Regions from separate parts of the Nostoc sp. DedQUE04 genome, predicted to be linked through region 4. Evidence: riboswitches for the same ligand, from Rfam matches in the RefSeq annotation. Region 4 holds a riboswitch; each other region holds the start of a gene.
The links. Region 4 has a riboswitch for cobalamin ahead of cobG (precorrin-3B synthase). Riboswitches for the same ligand answer to the same signal wherever they lie in the genome.

Region 1 (3,482 bases), on a different contig from region 4:
TAGTTTCCTCCAGAAGTGGAATATCCAAAACCATCACCTGTTAACTGCTGAGTATTAAGACTAATTAAATTATCAACATTAAAAGGTTCGTTTCCTGGGATTGGAGTTCCAGCGGGTTGCAGACTAGTAATTGTTTCACCATTTCGCGTACCAGTAATTCCAGTAATTAAGTAAAAACCCAAATCGTTAGGGGTGTCATTAGTAGTGAAAGTACCATTCGCCTCTATGCCAGTACCAGAATAATTCCAACTCCAACTTAAAGCAGAAGCAGCTGGCATTGTCCCGAAAACTAATCCAGATGTGGTGACGAGGGCTATGGCAGATAAAGCTAGATTTTTCATGGAAGTCGTTACTGCGATCGCGGATCTTGTAGAAGGTTCCCGTGTATTATACGGAAGGAAAGATAGTATTATCAATCTTGCCTATTTACTTAGCAGCGATCTAATAACCACGCCAAAGCGGTATCAACATTATTAACCTGCTCCCCTGGCGGTATCGCTGGACGATTTACCATCACAACCTTTACGCCCAGTTCTCGCGCGGCAATAATCTTGGGCTTTGTGGCATCGCCACCGCTATTTTTGCTGACGATGGTATCAATGTTATTTTCAATCAGAATTTTTCTTTCATTATTGAGGGTAAAAGGCCCGCGATCGCACAATACCATCCCCGGCGGTACTAAAGCATCTTCGCCAGGAGGGTCAATCATCCGCATCAAAAACCAAATTTTCTCCAAATGAGCAAAAGCGGCGAGTTCTTGCCTGCCAACTGTCAAAAACACTCGCTGTGACTGATTTTGCAGGGCTATTGCTGCGGCTGCAACACTATCAACTTCAATCCAGCGATCGCCACTTTCTTTTTCCCAAGGCGGACGGATTAACATCAAACGGGGTACTCCAACTTCCGTTGCCGCATCTGCCGCATTGAAGGAAATCTGACTAGCGAAAGGATGGGTTGCATCAATTAATAAGTCGATTTGCATGACTCGCAGATAGCTAGCCAATCCAGCCACACCACCGAAGCCTCCAACCCGTAAATCGCCCAGCGGTACTGACGGTTCGCGGGTGCGGCCAGCTAGAGAGGTGATTACTTCTAACCCTTGGATAGTCGTAACTTTGGCAGCTAATTCTGCTGCATCGCCCGTCCCACCCAGAATCAAAACGCGCATCATTTAGATAAAGGTGGAATCTTTGCTAAAATGCCCTTTTTCATTGCTTCTGGACGCTCTGACCAAGGCAGCAAACCATCTGCTTTAGCATAGTATTGACTAGCACATTCCAGCACCGCAGAGGCACTCCCATCAACGGCTAAATCACCAAATAAATATGTTAATTTGCCTTTAGCACTAAAGGCGACCACGCAAGAACGATTACAAGCACTCATACATTCAACTTCTTGAATTGGGAATCGATCTCGTAACTCCCAATCTTGTGCCAGCTGCTGAAGTTGGTGTAGAAGTTTTTCACCACCACTTTCACCTAAGCGTTTTCCATTTTGCCAAACACTGGCACAGGTTTTGCAAACAAATAAAGTATGTTCAGCAACATCCAAAGGATTAGTTGGGGAAATATTTACAGTAGTAGTCATCTGTACCTCGCAGATATGTGAAACTAATAAATCGATTTCGGCGGGCATCCTGACTCACTCAACTTGAGATTTTCTTTAATCTCAAATTGGTTCACAGTTGCGGGACAGTGCCGGATTTGCACCGAACTTTCCCCGTTACCTCTGGTAGCTGACTCCCACCAGAACCGAACAACCTTATCGATCGTACACTAAAGTTATCGGAGAATACGAAACAATAAGCTTTGCGCCAACTATCAAACTGGACGACAGCCAGATAAAATACTGTGCATATTTACTACTTGTCCAATAACTGCGATCGCAGGCGCACTATAATCCAGTTTGCTCTACCTCAACTGTATTGAAATTGACCGATAGCCTTTAATAATTTCAGGAACCTATGTCGGAATTTATATTAAATTCAGCAGAAATTGCAAAGAAGGCAATGGATAGTGTTGATCCATCACTTAGCGATAAATTTACAATGGTCATACGATTTCTTTCGGATAACCCTGCTGCGGCTTCACCGCGAAAAGGTAAAAATCAGCCTATCGTCGGGACAGAAGAATATATTATTGCCAGTGCTACAAATTTCAAAACAGGTCGTGACCCAAGAACACCCTTGCCATCTAGTACAATACCAGATGAAATGGTAAGTATCATCCTGAATAAGTATTTTGAAGTTCCGTATGAGGAATTGGGAAAAGCTGAAGAATTGCACCGCCTATCAATGGGGGCAGAGAACATTGTAGGGGATTTGCTAGAAAGGTACGTTGCGACAGTTATTGAACCGCATGGATGGATATGGTGTTCTGGTTCTATAGTTAAAGCAGTTGATTTTATATATTTTGATAACAAAAATGTCTGGCAATCGCTACAAGTAAAAAATAGAGATAATACTGAAAACTCTTCTTCTGCCGCTATCCGTAAGGGAACCCCAATTAAAAAATGGTTCCGAACTTTTTCTAAAAAAAAGGGGGACAACTGGGCTAAATTCCCCTCATTGGAAGGAAAAGAAGAGCTTTCAGAAGAAGGCTTCAGATCGTATGTTGAAAAATACCTTGCTGCTTTAAGAGAGATAAAGTCCTAACTCTTATACAGTATATGCTGTTGCTGTAAAAAGCGAACTTTGGATCGGTTTTATCTCTTCTAACGACTCACTAATTTTAGCTTCCCATAAAACATCATCGTTACCTTTATAACGTGAAAATGGGAAGTTCAAAGGGGGATGTTTTATCTTGCCACTCATGTGTGCCAGGATCGCTTTGCCTATTGCTTCTCCAAACCCGACAGGTACGGCATTGCCTATCTGCCGATATTGCTCAATGAGGGAACCACATACAACCCAACTATCTGGAAATTGCTGAATACGTTTATATTCCTGAATACTTAACGGGCGCAGATGTTCTGGGTGACAGATATCCGTTGCTGGCATGGCTGGAGATGTCACTAAAGTACAGCTTGGTCTATCCCATGACAAGCGTCTAAAGAAACCAGTTTTCCCTCCACCCGAGTAATAGGATTTTCCTAATGCTTCTTTCTGCAATTCTTCAGGTAGATGTTTCCAGTATTGACCCTCTTTTAATATTCTGTAATACTTTAGCCTCCCTTCTGGGAACTCGATATACTCTGCCTCACTTTGGCTTAAATCTGCAATAGATTCACGTAGGGTTATCCACCGATCAAGACCAAAATCACCACTTTCTGAATGTGTAGGGTATAAATAAGGAACCTTTTTCTTTCCACGATGGCAGATCATGACCACTCTTTCCCTAATTTGGGGGACACCATAATTTGCCGTGTTGTATAAGTTAAAGCTGATACTGTAACCACCTTTACGAAGTTCATTCACAATATATTTCAAAGCACCACCTGGCATTTCTTCTCTGGATAAGGGAACACAGCCGCTTCCTCTTTCT
Region 2 (3,482 bases), on a different contig from region 4:
CTGCGTCCACCTTGATTAACTGCTACTGCTGTATCATTCAATAACTTAATCCAGGGAACCACGCCACCAGAGGCATTCTTCTTCCCCATCACCCAACTACCAGTAGCCCGAATGCGAGACAGATTTACGCCCACGCCGCCACCATTTTTAGAAATCCGAGCCGCATCATGAATACCATCAAAAATGCTTTCTAAATTGTCGTCCATCGCCGTAATGAAACAACTGGCAAGAGAACCATTAGGAATCCGCAAGTTCGCTAAAATTGGGGTTGCTAAGGATATTTGACGACGGGCGATCACTTCATAAAATTGCTTTGCCCAGGTTAATCGGTTCTCTGGTGTTTCCACGGAGGCAATCAATAACGCACAAGTTAAAAATGCTTCCTGTGGTAGCTCATTCGCCAGAAGATATCGCTTCGTCAGTAATACTGCTCCGGCATAATCATAGTCGGCATCCCAGTCGGGATTGATCCAAGTGTTAGCAATCTCTAATTCTGCGTCCGTGTAGCTTAAAATGCGGCGATCGTATTGTTCTGATAAAACTTTTGTTTGTACAGTCCGAGCATAATAACCGTACTGATAACCACGGCTAACTGTTATTTCTTTCCACAAACTCCAAATGTGTAATCGCCCTGCTACATAGCGCCAATCGGGTTCTTCAGGACTACACAAATCTAAAGCACAGCGAATTAAATTATCTTGAATTTCTCTTGTGGTAATTCCAGGACGCAATCGAGTTGTCAGATGTGCTTCTAGAGCAATAGAATTTGCTGAAAGTCCGCAACAAGCCCAATTAACCACTGTGCGAATTTTATTAATTTCTAACGGTGTTGTCGAACCATCGCGACGAACAACATAGATATCCGTTGTGGAGTCCTCAAAAAGTGTGGATGAAGCTTGCATACAAGATGTGTTGATGAATTGTAGAAAAATAATTGCAAAAATGGAAAAGAATTGTTCACTAGGTTTGGCAATGTAAATAATTGTTGACGGTGAGCGGAGTCGAACCGTCAGCGCTATGTCAGCAAACGCTGGCAACCCGAAAAAGTTTGTTGGGTTGAAAATTTCTAGAAGAATTGTCCAATAAAAATCCAGAGCAAGCTTTGGTAAAGAATGAGACTTGCCCCGATTAATGACGAATGCCAGTATAGATCGACCATTGATTTTTATGCAAGCAAATCACAGTTGTGTTAGTATTCAGATGAATCTCGGTTCTAGTGGGAAACAGCCGCTAGAGGAAACGGGGAAAGTCCGGTGTAAATCCGGCGCTGTCCCGCAGCTGTAATCAAGGCTTGCCTTGTGAGTCAGAATGCCCGCCGAAGTGAACTTGTAAATTTTGTACATCTGCGAGGCACAGATAAGTATTCTTATGAAGATTTCTACAACTACTCAGCTTTACGTTCTCATAGCCCCACATATCAAAACGCTACAGATTACGACTTTCTATGAGAGGGTAAGCGATTAATTTCCGGTACAAGTTGTGTCTTGAGATGCAGCGCTTCGCTATCGCTGCTGCAAGCAGATCGCAATTACTACTCCAGATGATAGTATCGCTTGCAAATAGTCACAGCAACAAAAAAACTCTGTATTAACTAACAGATGGAAGTTGTTCAAAACAGGTAATAAATGGCGTGTATGACGTACATAGTCCTGTTCCATATTACCCATAGAAATTGCTAATTTACTAGCCTAATACTTCAGTTAATCATCATGCCGAAATTCTATCTTCACCGAGTTGGTCAGATTCCTACTGCTATTCATCCCTTTGTCAAACAAACGGCTCTCCCTCAAGGCAAATACAAGCCCAGTCTACTTCAAGGGAAAATTATTCAAGATGTTCAAAACTTTGCAACGTCGATGTATCGAATGATGTATATTGCAATCGCCTCTGTCGGGCGGTTACGACATCGCTCGTCTAATTCGGGACAAGCAGCAATAAGTAAACCGTTAGATCGACTCAAATAGGTGTACAAGAGCGTTCAAAAAAATGTCAACTTTATTATATTCTGTAATTGGTTTTCTTCTGCTTTTAGTAATTGGAATTGCGGCTTATTTCCTAACTGCCCGCAAGTATCAATCTTCATCCACAGTCGCCAATTCCTATGATCAATGGACGCTTGACGGTATCCTAGAGTTTTATTGGGGGGAACACATTCACCTTGGTCATTACGGTTCGCCGCCACGAAGTAAGGATTTTTTGGCTGCTAAATCTGACTTTGTACATGAAATGGTGAAATGGGGTGGAATAGAAAAATTATCTCCTGGTACTACTGTCTTAGATGTTGGCTGTGGGATTGGGGGTAGCAGCCGGATTTTAGCGCAGGATTATGGATTTGCTGTCACAGGGATTACCATCAGCCCACAGCAGGTGAAACGCGCCCAGGAGTTAACACCCCTTGGGCTAAACGCCCAGTTTGCGGTTGATGATGCAATGGCATTGTCGTTTCCAGATGCCAGTTTTGATGTGGTCTGGTCAATCGAAGCAGGCCCTCACATGCCAGATAAAACTGTTTTTGCTAGAGAATTAATGCGGGTGCTAAAGCCTGGTGGAGTGCTGGTTGTAGCTGACTGGAATCAGAGGGATGACCGCCAAAAGCCGCTAAATTTTTGGGAAAAACCGGTAATGCGGCAACTTCTCGATCAGTGGTCTCATCCAGCTTTTTCCAGTATTGAAGGCTTTTCCGAGCTTTTGGCGGGGACAGAATTAGTTGAGGGGGAGGTAATTACGGCAGACTGGACGCAAGAAACCCTTCCTTCTTGGTTCGATTCGATTTGGCAAGGGATAGCTCGACCAGAGGGATTGGTGCGTTTTGGGCTGTCTGGTTTCATCAAGTCTGTGCGGGAAGTACCGACACTTTTACTGATGCGTTTGGCGTTTGGTGCAGGGCTGTGCCGATTTGGAATGTTCCGCGCTGTGCGGGCAAACTCACGCACAGAATTGATGGACAGAAACTTTGCCAACCAAAATTCCTCAAGCTTGGTTCGGTAGCGATCGCAGCTAGTGATAAATATTTGGATTTTAAGACCTGCTGACTGGGTGATATCTGCGGTTAGAACTTCTTTCTGCACATCGCAAGATTAATCAACAAACGACACACTTTATATGCAAAAAATTCCCGTCACAGTAATTACAGGATTTCTAGGCGCAGGCAAAACGACGTTAATTCGCCATTTACTGCAAAACAATGAGGGACGACGCATTGCTGTTTTGGTGAATGAATTTGGAGAAATCGGAATTGATGGCGAACTTTTGCGTGATTGCCGAGTTTGTGACGATGAAGAAGATTCCAACAGTAATATTGTTGAACTCACCAACGGTTGTCTGTGCTGTACGGTGCAAGAAGAATTCCTCCCCGCGATGCAAGAATTACTTCAGCGACGCGCCAACCTTGACTGTATGTTAATTGAAACCTCTGGACTAGCACTCCCAAAACCATTGGTGCAAGCATTTCGCTGGCCCGAAATTCGCACAGGCGCTACAGT
Region 3 (3,482 bases), on a different contig from region 4:
AAACTATGGTGAACATTAATAACCGAAAATAAACACCAGCCGGAATTCTTGCATAAATAACTGTCCAAATACCCATCCAAAGCGCTATTAAAATTTGCACTAGCGGATGGGCAGCAAGGGAAATAGCAAGAGTAGTAAATGCAAAAATTAGTTTATGTTCTGGTGGCAATCTTCGGAGTCGATTGGTATAAGCTAAAGTGTCTATTTGCAGGCTCATTCTTCACGTTTTTGTTGTTGAGAACGTCCTTTATACAACCCAATTGCATAACCGACTACTCCAGCACCCAAAGCTGCTTGCGAAGCAAATAATAAACTTTCTATTTCACCACTAGCCGGTTCAAAAAATGATTTGAACCAGGGTTTATATCCAGGTTGTATTTCAGTAATAGCTTTTTCTGCTTTGTCATCGGAACCAGCAAATTCACCATCGCGCACAAATATTAACGGTGCAACTGCTAAGGCTAATACAGCTACTACCAACAGCCAGTTACTCAACCCTTTTTTAGATTGACTCATTTCCTTGGGGTTCCCGTTTGATTAATTTCAGCAATTCTAATTCTTGAGGATTATAAGATTGCAGCCAGTTCCACACCAATACAGTTAGCAATCCTTCACTAATTGCTAAGGGGACTTGAGTTATAGCAAAAATTCCGGCGAACTTGGTAAATGAAGCAATAAACCCGCCAACAGGTGCAGGAAAAGCTAGGGCGAGTTGGATAGAAGTGATAATGTAGGTGAGTAAATCTGCGATCGCAGCTGCTAGAAAAATGGCGATTTTTTGTTTACCACCCAACTTTATTGTCAGATTATATATCCAGTAAGCCGCAAATGGCCCTGCGATCGCCATCGAAAAAGCATTTGCCCCCAGCGTTGTCAAGCCACCATGCGCCAGTAACAAAGCTTGAAACAACAATACTAAGCTACCCAAAACCGTCATGGTGAGTGGCCCAAATAGCACCGCACCTAATCCCGTCCCTGTTGGGTGAGAACAGCTACCTGTTACAGAAGGGATTTTCAACGCTGACAGCACGAAAGTAAAGGCACCAGCCAAGCCCAGCAGTAGTTTCAATTCCGGGTTAGCTTGGGTAATGCGAGTTAGACTACGCAATCCTAGTAGAAAAAATGGTAATGCCACAATCCACCAAAAAATTGCCCACTGCACAGGTAAAAAACCTTCCATAATGTGCATGGCGTAGGCGGGTTTGGGTAAACCAACTACTAGATAAAAACTGATAACTGCCATCAGGGTTAGACTGACTAACGCCTGTTTTTTTCTGTTCATAATCTGTACCTCGCAGATTTATGTAAACGAGTTGATTCTAACCGGCGGGCATCCTGACTCACCTAATTTTGGTTCACAGTTGCGGGACAGCGCCGGATTTACACCGGACTTTCCCCCTTGCGTCCAATGGCTGCTACCCATCAGAACCGATTGGAGTAACTATATCACCATTACTAATTTTGAACAGCGATTTTTTACCAGGTATTCACAAAGCGTAGTTTATTGAGACAGTTTAGCTCTAAACAGCCGCATTCCATTCGCCGTTACCAACAAGGAACTTCCGGTATCAGCTAAAACTGCAACTGCTAACCCGACAAACCCGAATGTCCCCAAAAGTAAAAACAGTGCTTTTCTTACCAGCGAAAAGACAATATTTTGCTGAATTCCCTTTACGGTACGGCGACTCAAATCAACAGCCGTAGCGAGTTATTTAATGTCAATGTTTAAAGCAAAATCTGATGTTTCCCCAGATAAACCTCGTCCATTTTGAAACCTAGAGTTTTTAAGGAAAGTATATTATTCGGTCGTGGCTTGAGTTCTGGGCTTTACCCTAATTCCAAAAAAACTACGGTTTTCAAGGTAGACGCGGTTTAAAATACAAAAATACACTGATTTGAACAACTTTTTTAACTTTGCTTGCTAGCCCATCTGCTGCTCACAATATTCAGGTAACTAAATCGTGTGAATCAGGTACAATCCAGCAATCTAGCTTTCTTTTAATAAGGATTTAACTCAAATTATAAAGATATTAAAAACTAGTTTATATAAACATATAAAGCTTATTAAATAAATATACGAGTACACCTGTTTAAAGCAAACTATATGAAATTTGTTACTAATTTATATATCAACAGATGTTGATTAAATATTGAAGGTTTGTTGATTGGCTTTTTGAGCTAGAGGTTACATACTAAAAGCAATCTATGTAAAACAGAGTAGTCAGGTTTCATTGAATAATGGGTATTCATCGGTTTCCTCATATAGCTAATTTTAAGGACAACTATATGAGCATTTTAAAATTGATCCAGGCATTGATATTTTTGGAATTCTAATTAGTTATTCTGGGAGGATTGATGGAGAGATGCAGTCATTTTAAGTGGTTTGCTGGGAACCTGTATAATCAACTAATTTTATCATTAAATGTTGCTTATGTCAAATACTTATCAAGTATTATAAATGAATTATCTTGAAGAAGATAATGTTTAAAAGTTTCGATTTATATCAACAAAGTGTATTTGCTTCGTAGAGGATTGTTATGTCTAAAAATAGAAGTAATAAGGGTAAAACAGTCATGTCTGATGATAATACAACCAATAATAATATTTCGTTAAACACTGATAGTAAACCTAAAAAGCGGCTAATAATTGTTACAGGTGATAAAGGTGGCGTGGGAAAAAGCACCTTTGCACGAGCGCTATTCCAACTTTATATTAATAAAAATTTACCCTGTGTTACTTATGAAGCTGACTTAAGAAATCCTCAATTAGAAAGATATTTCAAAAAAGACTACCGACCGATAATACGTTACATTGATATTTTCCATAGAGGTGGTGCTGACGATTTATTAATTAATTTAGATGAGAGTGATTATCCTATTACACTATTAGACTTGCCAGCACAATCTGGAGGTTTTTTTGAAAGTTATGTCAAAGAGTTATCATTTTTTGAAGTGCTTAAAACCGATATTAATTGCCAAGTTACAATGGTTTCAGTGATTAGTAGAGTTCTTGATTCCATAAATGTTTTAGAAAAACTGCGTGAACTTTGTAAAGATCAAGTAGATTATGTTGTTGTCAAGAACTTATTTCATGGTGAAGAAGAAAAATTTGAGCGATATAATGACTCTTCTCTGCGTCAAAATATGCTTGCAGAAGGTCTGGTAGAACTTGTGATGCCAGATTTATTCTACAAATCCTACGACTTTATTGACCGCCATGCTCTGACATTTAATGAAGGTCAGACTCATAAAGAAACAAATATTGTGATTAAGTCAAGAATTAAATCTTGGCTTGCTGAGTTTGAAGCGCAAATTAAGCCAGCATTTAATTTATTTGGCTTTGATATACAACCAGATGATTGTTACTATCCAGCAGTTGTTGAAAAGTCTAAAGAGCTTAGAGAAAATGAAGAAAAAGAAAAAGCTAGAAATCAAGATTCAAATTTACAAGAAAATATAGCTGCTTAATTTAGTAGTTTGCTT
Region 4 (3,482 bases):
CAGCACTGGTCATCACGTAGCGTCATGGCGACACCCCGAAGCGCAAGCTAATGCTGGTTTGAACTTTCAGCATTATAAAAAGCTGGCACAGACAGCAGAACGCGGCAAATTTGACATGATCTTCTTTGCAGATGGTGTGGCTGTGCGCGATGCCTACGGCGGGCTACGCCAACGCAATCAAAGCGCCGACCTTTTGAGCCGGAATGGCAAACTCGTCCACTTTGAACCTCTTACCCTGTTGTCGGCTTTATCTGTAGTGACGGAAAACATCGGTTTGACGGCCACAGTATCAACCACCTACAACGAGCCTTATCATCTCGCCCGCAAATTTGCATCATTAGATTATCTTAGCGGTGGCCGTGCCGGTTGGAATCTCGTAACTTCTGCTACCGAAGCTGAAGCGTTGAACTTCAATCGGGAAAAGCACATGGAGCATACCCTACGTTATCAACGTGCCAAAGAGTTTGTGGATGTAGTCACGAAACTCTGGGATAGTTGGGAGGACGACGCCTTCTTACATGATAAGGAATCGGGTATTTACTTCGATCCAAATAAACTGCACGTTCCCAACCACAAAGGCGAGCATTTTTCAGTACGCGGCCCGCTGAATGTGGCGCGTCCCATCCAAGGTTATCCGGTGATCATTCAAGCTGGATCTTCCGAGGATGGTAAGGAGCTAGCTGCACAAACGGCGGAGGTAATTTTCACTGCCCAACAGACCTTGGCAGAAGCTCAGGCATTTTATACAGATGTGAAGGGGAGACTGGCTCAATACGGGCGCTCACCTGACCATCTTAAGATTATGCCAGGTGTATTCCCAGTTATCGGCAAAACTGAGCAAGAAGCTAAGGACAAATTCGATCGAATTCAGGAGTTGATCGATCCGGTAGTCGGCTTAAATTTGCTTGGCTCAATGATCGGTGGATTTGACCTATCTGGCTATCCATTGGACGGGCCGTTGCCGGAGTTACCAGAGACTAACGGGGGTAAAAGCCGTCAGCAACTTCTGACTGACCTAGCCAAGAGAGAGAATTTAACGATTCGACAACTGTATTTATCGATAGCTGGAGCGCGTGGGCATCGTCAGATTCTAGGCACACCAGAACAAATTGCCGATCAGCTAGAAGATTGGTTTGTCAATGGTGGGGCAGATGGCTTTAATATTATGCCGCCCTGGTTGCCCGGAGGATTGGATGAGTTTGTAGACTTGGTAATTCCTGAATTGCAACGTCGCGGTCTGTTCCGTACAGAGTATGAAGCAGGAACCCTGCGCGAAAATCTTGGTTTACCTCGTCCGGTAAATCAGTTTAGCAAAGTTGCTACTCGTGAAGCGGCGATCGCCTAACTTTTTCTAAAGCAAGTTTTGCAACAAAAAGGCTCAAGCATTCCTGCCTGAGCCATAACTAAATTCAATTTATAGATTAGCTTCAAGAACTATATCTTTCGATCGGTAGTGGATCAGCTCAGTTAAAATTTATCACCATAGTAATGTAAGATAATTATCTGGATGATGTCTGGTTGATATCTATAACCTCAACAAAGTCTAAATTACTAAAGCTGAGAGTTGGGAAACTCCGGTGAAATTCCGGGACTGTGCCGCAGCTGTGATGGGATGACCCAAGTCAGAATGCCAACTCTCAGGATGTCCTCAAGACACACTCACCGTCTACTCCCTGCGTTGCACGGGGAAGGAGTTCTAAGTTTGGTTTCTAGATTTGCCACTTGTCCTGGCTTGTTTTATGCTACTCCTGCCGCAGATGGTATATTATCTCGCGTTAGAATACCAGGTGGAATTATTAGTAGTCAGCAGTGCCGTGCGATCGCAGATATAGCAGAGCAGCACGGTGGCGGCTATATAGATGTGACTAATCGAGCCAACCTACAAGTTCGTGAAATCCGCACGGGGATAAATGCTGAGGTTCTGAAGTACCTACAAAATATGGGATTGGGTTCTGACAATACTGTTGTAGACCAAATCCGCAATATTATGACCAGTCCAACTGCTGGTATCGATCCCCAAGAATTAATCGACACTCGCCCCTTTGTCCAAGGTTGGGATGATTATATTGCTGCACATCCCGCGCTTTCGGGACTGTCGGCAAAATTTAGCGTTTGCTTTGATGGTGGTGGGATAATTCAGGTGTGCGATCGCTTGAATGATATCGCCTTTGCAGCTGTCTTACTTAACGATCGGGTTTATTTTCGTCTCTATCTCAGTGTTGGCGAGAAAAGTCAACCTCCCAGCGATACGGGAATTTTGTTACCACCAGAGGAATGTTTGCCCGTCTTAGCAGCTTTGGCGGATGTCTATCTAGCTTATAGTCATCCTACGAGTAAGCGGCGGCTACGTTTGAGAGAGTTATTGAATACTTTGGGTTGTGAAAATTATCTCCAAGAAGTTGAGCAGCGTTTACCTTTTTCTTTTTTGTACAGTGAAATAAGAAAAGACCTACTCTCCGAGCAAGGCAAGCTACGGTGTACACACAAGTCTGAAACAGTTCACTCATCAGAGCTTAAGCGTAAGTTTTACCCCTCCCTAACCCTCCCCTTGGAAAGGGGAGGGAACTGTATTTCTAGTTTCCCCCCTTTCCAAGGGGGGATTAAGGGGGGTAATTCGATGTGTGTGTACACTGTAGAGGAAGGCAAAGGGGAAAAATATCAGCATATTGGCATCCATCCCCAACGTCAGCAAGGCTTATTTTACATTGGTGTTGTCTTGCCCTTGGGCCGATTGCAAAGTAGACAGATGCGGGGTTTAGCAGATTTAGCAGCAAAATACGGCAGTGGAACTCTCAGGCTAACCCCTTGGCAAAATTTGCTCCTTACAGATATTCCTCAGCAATGGGTTGCTGATGTCCAAGGTGAAATTGCTTTATTAGGATTAGATTTTTCTGCAAACAACGTCAAGGGTGGATTAGTTGCCTGTTCGGGAAAAAAGGGTTGCACCGCTTCTGCCACTGACACTAAAAGTCATGCGTTGGCATTGGCAGAGTATCTTAAAACTCGCGTTACTCTTGATTACCCAGTTAATATCCACTTCACTGGCTGCGAAAAATCTTGTGCCCAGCATAGCAAAAGTGATATTACTCTCCTCGGCGTCACCATTGAGGCTGAAAATAGAACTGTGGAAGGCTATCACGTTTATGTTGGTGACAGTAATCAGAAATTCGGACGCGAACTATATCAATATGTAACTTTTGCCGAACTACCTGCATTAGTAGAGCGGATGCTATATGTATATAAAATTCAACGCTTAAATTCTAATGAGTCCTTTGGGGAATTTGCTAATCGATATCCAATAGCACAATTACAGCAGTTATTTAATAAACACTTAGAAAATGGAACCACAGATAAATACAGATGATTGATTCCTCCCTTTCTCTGACTCTGTGTTCTCTGCGGTTAATTAAATTAGGTATTCTTCTATTAAAAAAGAAGTATCTATACTAACTAACAAATCAATCCAAAATTTAAAATCTAAA

Region 1: linked by a shared signal. The riboswitch ahead of RM049_RS03150 (DUF1636 family protein) and the one ahead of cobG (precorrin-3B synthase) in region 4 are both predicted to bind cobalamin.
Region 2: linked by a shared signal. The riboswitch ahead of RM049_RS15110 (hypothetical protein) and the one ahead of cobG (precorrin-3B synthase) in region 4 are both predicted to bind cobalamin.
Region 3: linked by a shared signal. The riboswitch ahead of RM049_RS15030 (energy-coupling factor ABC transporter permease) and the one ahead of cobG (precorrin-3B synthase) in region 4 are both predicted to bind cobalamin.

Annotation. Positions count from the first base shown of each region.
Region 1 is NZ_JAVRCA010000003.1:124,286-127,767, reverse strand. Features, by position in the region: gene RM049_RS03160 (PEP-CTERM sorting domain-containing protein) at 1-341, opposite strand, end outside; gene RM049_RS03155 (cobalt-precorrin-6A reductase) at 431-1,168, opposite strand; gene RM049_RS03150 (DUF1636 family protein) at 1,168-1,587, opposite strand; cobalamin riboswitch at 1,609-1,771, opposite strand; partial or broken gene RM049_RS39200 (uroporphyrin-III C-methyltransferase) at 1,821-1,917, opposite strand; gene RM049_RS03145 (SinI family restriction endonuclease) at 1,964-2,653, shown strand; gene RM049_RS03140 (DNA cytosine methyltransferase) at 2,657-3,482, opposite strand, start outside.
Region 2 is NZ_JAVRCA010000018.1:41,461-44,942, reverse strand. Features, by position in the region: gene RM049_RS15115 (ribonucleoside-diphosphate reductase subunit alpha) at 1-902, opposite strand, end outside; cobalamin riboswitch at 1,192-1,335, shown strand; gene RM049_RS15110 (hypothetical protein) at 1,710-1,964, shown strand; gene RM049_RS15105 (methyltransferase domain-containing protein) at 1,987-2,988, shown strand; gene cobW (cobalamin biosynthesis protein CobW) at 3,103-3,482, shown strand, end outside.
Region 3 is NZ_JAVRCA010000018.1:24,392-27,873, reverse strand. Features, by position in the region: gene cbiQ (cobalt ECF transporter T component CbiQ) at 1-217, opposite strand, end outside; gene RM049_RS15035 (energy-coupling factor ABC transporter substrate-binding protein) at 214-516, opposite strand; gene RM049_RS15030 (energy-coupling factor ABC transporter permease) at 503-1,282, opposite strand; cobalamin riboswitch at 1,308-1,448, opposite strand; partial or broken gene RM049_RS15025 (hypothetical protein) at 1,502-1,708, opposite strand; gene RM049_RS15020 (chromosome partitioning protein ParA) at 2,538-3,467, shown strand.
Region 4 is NZ_JAVRCA010000047.1:18,907-22,388, forward strand. Features, by position in the region: gene RM049_RS26400 (LLM class flavin-dependent oxidoreductase) at 1-1,345, shown strand, start outside; cobalamin riboswitch at 1,523-1,654, shown strand; gene cobG (precorrin-3B synthase) at 1,628-3,364, shown strand.